DNA from 2 places in the Propionispora hippei DSM 15287 genome. Region 1 is predicted to be linked to the other one. Evidence: riboswitches for the same ligand, from Rfam matches in the RefSeq annotation. Region 1 holds a riboswitch; the other holds the start of a gene.
The links. A riboswitch is a leader RNA that binds a small molecule or an ion and turns the genes downstream of it on or off. The one in region 1 is predicted to bind fluoride.

Region 1 (3,409 bases):
TGCCGTCTGGCTTGGCGAAGCTGCCGGGCGGCGCTGGTATCGACGTTCCCAGGGCGTTTGTCTTCGCCATCTTAGTTTACTGGTGGCGGCTGTTGCCGCAGACGATCAGCGGTTTCTGATTGATCATGGGGCGCAGCGGTTTGAAGAGGCGGCGGAAGATATGCGCAGCTATGCCCTGAAGCATGAAGCGGTCCGCCGGGAGCTGCAGAACCGTGATGAGGAGGAGGCTTACCGGCAGGCGGTCATCCATCTTGTCGGTGAACGGTATGTGTGTATTCCCTGGCCGGAGGACGGAATCCTATGAGCGGACCACGTATCCAAGCTGCCCTTGGCAAATTGCGGGCCTTGCGCGAAGGGGACGAGGCGATAGCCGAGCTGATCGACTGTGGACAAGCGGCTGTGGGGCCGCTCCGTGAATTTTTGTTCAGCCGTGAGCCCTGCGGCCTATTTCAACCGCGCTGTCAGGCTGTAGAGGCTTTGGTCAAGCTGGGGGCCAAAGCAGTACTGCTTGAATTTTTAACCGCTCCGCGAAGTTTCGCTGATCCTGTGGAACAGGCCGGTGAGGATGCCGTGTTGAGTTTTGTTGCCCGTGCGTTGACTCGCTGGCCGGACGATGCGACCTTTTTGCTATTGTTGGCGGTGGCAAAACACAAGCTGCTGCCGGGTATTGTGGATGCTTTGGGTGAGTACCGCCGAATGGACGCCCTGCCTGTTTTGGCTGCCGCCCTGGCTGAGGACTTTTGCCGGTCGGCGGCGGAAACGGCTTTTCGCAAGCTGGGGCCGGCCGCTTGTTCCTGTTTGCTGTCTTTGGCCGTTCGGACAGTGCCTTTGGCGGATGTGGAACTCGAATCCAGCCTTCGGCTCCGGCGCAGTGCGCTGAATCTGTTTGATGAGCTATACCCGCGCCAGGCAGTACCCCAAACGGTGTGGGAACTGGTGCTGGATGCTGATATCCAGGTTGCCTTGACCGCCTGCTCCATCTGTCTGGCGAGAGACTCCGGCGCTGGACGGGAAAAAGTGCTGCTGCGCCTGGCCGAACTATGGGAAAGCGGTGACTGGGCGGTTCGTATGGCAGTGGAGGAGTTATATTAGCAAGATGTGCTCCCGTATTCGGGTTACAGGTTTAATAAAGCAGGTTCAATAGAGCATTGACTGAATTGTTTGACTATTGTACAATGAATATATAATAGGTATAGGAAAAGGCGATGGAGTTCGCCATAAATCCAACCGAGGATAATGACTCCTACCATATGCGGTAGGAGTCTGTTTTTTTGTCTTAAAAAGCGTGTACCGTCTATTTATTGTACGTTACAGAATCCATATAGGGAGAGGGGAGCCTTGCAGCGGTCAAGCTAGAGCATTTAAATATAAGAAGAGGCGATGGAGTTCGCCATAAATCCGATCAGGAATAATGACTCCTACCATATGCGGTAGGGGTCTATCTTTTTGTCTTAAAAAAAGCGTGTACCGTCTGTTTTTATTGCCGGCGACGGTGAAGTCGCAAGGGAATGGCGGCGGAGCGAAGGGCAGTGCTTTATAGAAAGGGGATGATAATCTGGGGAAAGGGAACCGTGAACCGTAAGAGGCAACAGACTGAGGGGGTGGTGCTTTAGCTGGTTTTACATGGATTAGTGGGTGATAGTAAGAAATCATATTTTTAATCAATAGAAGGAGGAGACAGCATGCGTGATTCTGTTTGGGGAGAATATTTAGCTGAAGTGATAGGGACTGCTTTTTTGATCATGGGCGGTACCGGGGTCGCTGCCATGGCGATTTTGTACGGATCGTTTAGTGGGGACTATTGGGGTATATGTGTCTTATGGGGATTAGCCGTAACCTTTGCCGTTTATCTTGTCGGAGCCATATCGGGCGCGCATTTAAATCCGGCGGTGACTATTGCCTTTGCCATATATGGCGGGTTCCCCTGGAAAAAAGTATTTGGTTTTATTATTGCCCAGGTGATTGGGGCGTTTATCGGCGCGGCAATTACCTATCAGTTGTATTCTCCCGTTATTGATGCGTATAATATTGTGCACAATACTACCCGTGATGCGGCGCAGGGACTTACCACGGCAGGTGTCTTTTTTACCAGTCCCAATGCAGGAATTACAACAGGCCATGCGTTTATTGACCAAATTATATTAACGGCAGCCCTGGTAATAGGCATACTTGCTATTTCGGACAAATGGAATACAAACAGTCCCGGTGCCAACACAGCTCCCCTGATGGTTGGCCTGCTGGTGGCATTAGTCGGTGGTTTTGGCGGGCAGTTAGAAGCCTGGGCTATTAATCCTGCCCGTGATTTGGGACCGAGACTGTTTTGCTGGTTAATGGGCTGGGGACAAAACGCGTTTCCCGGTATCCAGGGTTATTGGTGGGTGCCGTTGATTGCTCCCGTGATTGGCGGTATTCTGGCCGGAGCTATCTATAGCTTTCTTTTGCAGCCGTTTATGCCGGGAAACCCGGAGCGTGTTAAAGCGGCAGGCATTATGAAGAAGGCTGAAGCCAACTAAATTTAAAGAGGGTAGTTGCTGCGTACCCGTCATCGTTCGTATACCTGCGGCAGGTTTATATTGACGATGGTCCAGGCAGCCTGGTATAATAGGTCCATAATTCAATTAACAGCGGCGATGGAGTTCGCCTCACCCTTTTTGCAGACGCTAATGACTCCTACCACTTAAGTGGTAGGAGTCTATTTTTTTGCCTTGCGCTTGATAGTGACAATAAGTCTTGTCCCTGGGAGGCAGGAAAAGTGCTCAGAAAATAGGTAGCTTGTTGAAAGATCAGACCAGCTTTGTAGCCCAATCGGTTCGCTCAGGAGTAACTCCAATTTGGTTTTTTTAGTAGTCTAGCCAGAGGACGGCGATGGAGTTCGCCATAACCCCGCAGTGAAAGTAATGCGGTAATAACTCCTACTTTACTATTACTATGGCCAGGGCCGGTAAGCTTATTACTGGTCCTGGGCCGGGAAGGAGGCAATTGCAGAGGGGATAAAGTTTTTCCGTTATTGCGTAGTGTTAGCTATGAGCCTCGTTGTCAAAGCTTTGTTCAAGTGAATGAGCTTTGCGGCGGCATGGAGGTTTTGCCCGTGCCGGAATCGGCGATAACACCCTGCAGTTAAGTGCGTGTCTCGGAGTGAAATGATGCTAGGCGAGACTTTGTTATGGTGGCTGACGGAGGCTGTGGAGTGGATTGGAGGAGTAAGTAGCATGTTGCAGCTTGAGCTGGAATATCTGTTTAATCTTATTTTCTTTGCCATATCAATATTTTTGGGGTTATGGCTGATGGAGAAGGTTGGTAAGAAACGGTCCGGTATTTGGCAAGACCGGGCGAGGCTGGCCGTTGTGCTGGCCTTCGGCGCTACCCTGCTGCATTTGGTTGTCCGTGCGGCGGTTGCGCTGGCTTATAT
Region 2 (3,409 bases), on a different contig from region 1:
AAGGAGCTGAAAAACGGAGTGCTTTCCGGATTTGAATTTGTCCCCAAGCATGATAAGAATTGTTGTTCCCCACAGCTAAGCCGGCAAATCAGTGACAACAGAATAACGAGAGGAGTGGCGAATGTGTTCGAACAAGAGTTGGATAAATCCAAAGCGCTAAAGTTTGTTTTGCTGATGGGAATTGTTAGCTTGTTTGCCGACATGACTCACGAAGGTGCCCGCAGCATTACAGGGCCTTTCCTGAACAGCCTGGGAGCCAGCGCAGCAAATGTTGGCATCATTGCCGGTTTAGGAGAATTTGTCGGGTATGGCGTTCGGCTTTTTTCTGGCAAATTGAGTGATAAGACAGGGCAATACTGGCTGATTACCATATGGGGCTATATCATCAATCTGGTGGCAGTACCACTGCTTGCTTTGGCTGATAACTGGATGGCTGCAGCCATATTAATGGTTTTGGAACGAATGGGGCGGGCCATTCGCAATCCTGCGCGTGATGTCATGCTTTCCAACGTAGCAAAGCATATTGGCCGCGGTTGGGCTTTTGGCATGCACGAAGCACTGGATCAAATTGGTGCGATGACCGGTCCACTGCTCGTTGCAGGCATTATGTACTTACGGGGTGATTACCGGGTGAGCTTTGCCTGGCTGGCGCTTCCGATGGTACTTTGCTTGCTGACGCTGACCTATGCCCGGATTACCTATCCCAAGCCCTATGTAGTCTTGGAACAGAAGGGTGAAGCTTCTTCAAAGCTATCCGCTAAGTTCTGGCTCTATCTCGCCGCCACTTCGCTGGTTGCTGTTGGTTATACTGATTTTCCTTTGGTTGCATATCATTTCGGCGTGACCTCTTCTGTGCCGGCTGTGGGCATTCCTATTTTTTATTCGGTGTCAATGGGGGTAGCCGCCCTGTCGGCCTTAATTTTCGGACGCTATTTCGACCGGAAGGGGTTGAGCGTTCTTGCTTTTGCAACAGTATTGTCGGCTTTCTTTGCTCCTTGCGTATTTGGTGTCAATATTTATTTGGCCTTTGCCGGCATGGTTTTCTGGGGAATTGGCATGGGAGCCCATGAGTCCATCATGCGTGCCGCCATAGCGGAAATGGTACCGATAGATCGACGCGGCTTTGCTTACGGCCTTTTCAATAGCATTTATGGTTTTGCCTGGTTTTTAGGCAGTGCGGGCATGGGGTATTTGTACGACCTGTCGGTGGGGATGCTGATTGCTTTTTCCGTTGCCGTTCAGCTAGTGTCTGTGCCTTTGTTTATTATCGTGGGGAAAATGCGCTAACCGTTGGTTAAGTCCAGGATAAAGTTTCCTATTTGAGAAAAACGGCCTGAAGACGGTCTTATAAGCCTGGAGTCGCGGCAATCGAGAAGACTTTTCTCGCAGCAAAAGATGGTAGCGCAATAGCGGTCAGATATGTCCTTCCGGGCTATAATGCCTTTCGTTCCGCTTGAAGTCTGTCTTTAGATAATCGCTTGTACAAAAATAACTTGTGCGAAAGAAAAGATTGGAATTGACGTTTCTGCTAGATTAACAGTATAATTTTTACGTAACTAATACATAGTTTGGCGATGGAGTTCGCCATGAACTGCGCAGTTTCGAGTGCGCCGATGACTCCTACCTCTACGGTAGGAGTCTATTTTTATGGCCGAGGCTTAGCATGAAAGGAGAAGAGAGATGAAGTATTCAACAGAAGTCGAAGAAATGACCTGTGTAGCCAAAGGCGTCAATCATGGGGCGGCGCCGATCCCGCAAGAGGGTAAATGGGTAAAGGCCCGGGAGGTCAAGGATATTTACGGTCTGACTCATGGTGTAGGCTGGTGTGCGCCGCAGCAGGGTGCCTGTAAGCTGACGCTTAACGTAAAAGAGGGTGTCATTGAGGAAGCGCTGGTCGAAACGATTGGCTGTTCCGGCATGACCCATTCGGCAGCGATGGCTTCGGAAATCCTGCCAGGCAAAACTATTCTGGAGGCGCTTAATACCGACCTTGTTTGCGATGCCATCAATACTGCTATGCGTGAACTTTTCCTGCAAATTGTTTATGGCCGCAGTCAGACTGCATTTTCCGAAGGCGGTTTGCCGATTGGCGCCGGACTGGAGGATCTTGGCAAAGGGCTGCGCAGTCAGACTGGTACCATGTATGGCACGTTGGCCAAAGGCCCGCGTTATATGGAGTTGGCGGAGGGGTATGTTACTTCGCTGGCGCTGGATGCCGACAACGAAATTATTGGCTATCGTTTCGTCCATTTAGGAAAAATGATGGAAATGATCAAGAAAGGCACCGACGCAAACGAAGCGTTGAAAAAAGCAACCGGTCAATATGGACGCTACGACGAAGGGGTCAAACACATCGACCCCCGGCATGAATAAGCGAGGGGGTAGACAAGGATGGCAAAATTTGAAGGATATGAACGGCGAATCGCCAAAATAGAAGCTTTTTTACAAGAACAGGGAATTGAGTCGCTGGAAGCGGCAAAAGAAATGTGTGAGCAAAAAGGGATGGATGTGCCCGGCATAGTCAAGGGAATTCAGCCGATTTGCTTTGAAAATGCCTGTTGGGCTTATACTTTGGGCGCTGCGGTCGCGCTGAAACGGGGCTGTACCAAGGCTGCCGATGCGGCAGAGGCAATCGGTGAAGGGCTTCAGGCGTTTTGTATTCCCGGCTCGGTAGCCGACGGCCGCAAGGTAGGATTGGGGCATGGCAATCTGGCCGCTATGCTGCTCAGGGAAGAGACGAAATGCTTTGCTTTTCTGGCCGGTCATGAATCGTTTGCCGCTGCTGAAGGGGCGATCGGTATTGCCAAATCGGCCAATAAAGTACGCAAGGAACCGTTGCGGGTCATTTTAAACGGTCTGGGTAAAGATGCGGCACAGATCATTTCAAGGGTCAACGGCTTCACTTATGTGCAGACTGTTTTTGATTATTACACCAGCAAACTGTCAATTGTCAGGGAGAAAGCCTATTCCCAATCGGAACGGGCTAATGTGCGCTGCTACGGCGCCGACGATGTAATGGAAGGTGTGGCGATCATGACGCTGGAAGGGGTCGATATCTCGATTACCGGCAATTCCACCAATCCCACGCGGTTCCAGCACCCGGTGGCCGGCACGTATAAAAAAGAATGCACCGAGAAAGGACGGCGTTATTTTTCCGTTGCCTCCGGCGGCGGTACGGGACGCACGCTGCACCCGGACAACATGGCGGCCGGTCCGGCTTCTTACGGCATGACCGATACTATGGGACGGATGCACTCCGATGCCCAGTTCGCCGGTTCGTCATCAGTGCCGGCTCATGTGGAAATGATGGGCCTCATAGGCATGGGCAACAATCCAATGGTTGGTGCTACCGTCGCCGTCGCTGTTGCGATTGAGGAAGCGGGTAAATAAAGCGGCTGACTCTTCTTTT

Region 2: another riboswitch for fluoride. It lies ahead of F3H20_RS09540 (iron-sulfur cluster assembly scaffold protein); the one in region 1 lies ahead of F3H20_RS17630 (MIP/aquaporin family protein).

The regions. Positions count from the first base shown of each region.
Region 1 covers NZ_FQZD01000047.1:824-4,232, reverse strand. The annotation lists gene F3H20_RS17640 (dynamin family protein) at 1-304, shown strand, start outside; gene F3H20_RS17635 (hypothetical protein) at 301-1,092, shown strand; fluoride riboswitch at 1,193-1,253, shown strand; fluoride riboswitch at 1,368-1,428, shown strand; gene F3H20_RS17630 (MIP/aquaporin family protein) at 1,683-2,513, shown strand; fluoride riboswitch at 2,618-2,680, shown strand; fluoride riboswitch at 2,853-2,922, shown strand; gene F3H20_RS17625 (hypothetical protein) at 3,210-3,409, shown strand, end outside.
Region 2 covers NZ_FQZD01000013.1:106,847-110,255, reverse strand. The annotation lists gene F3H20_RS09545 (MFS transporter) at 124-1,287, shown strand; fluoride riboswitch at 1,562-1,630, shown strand; gene F3H20_RS09540 (iron-sulfur cluster assembly scaffold protein) at 1,681-2,373, shown strand; gene F3H20_RS09535 (GGGtGRT protein) at 2,392-3,390, shown strand.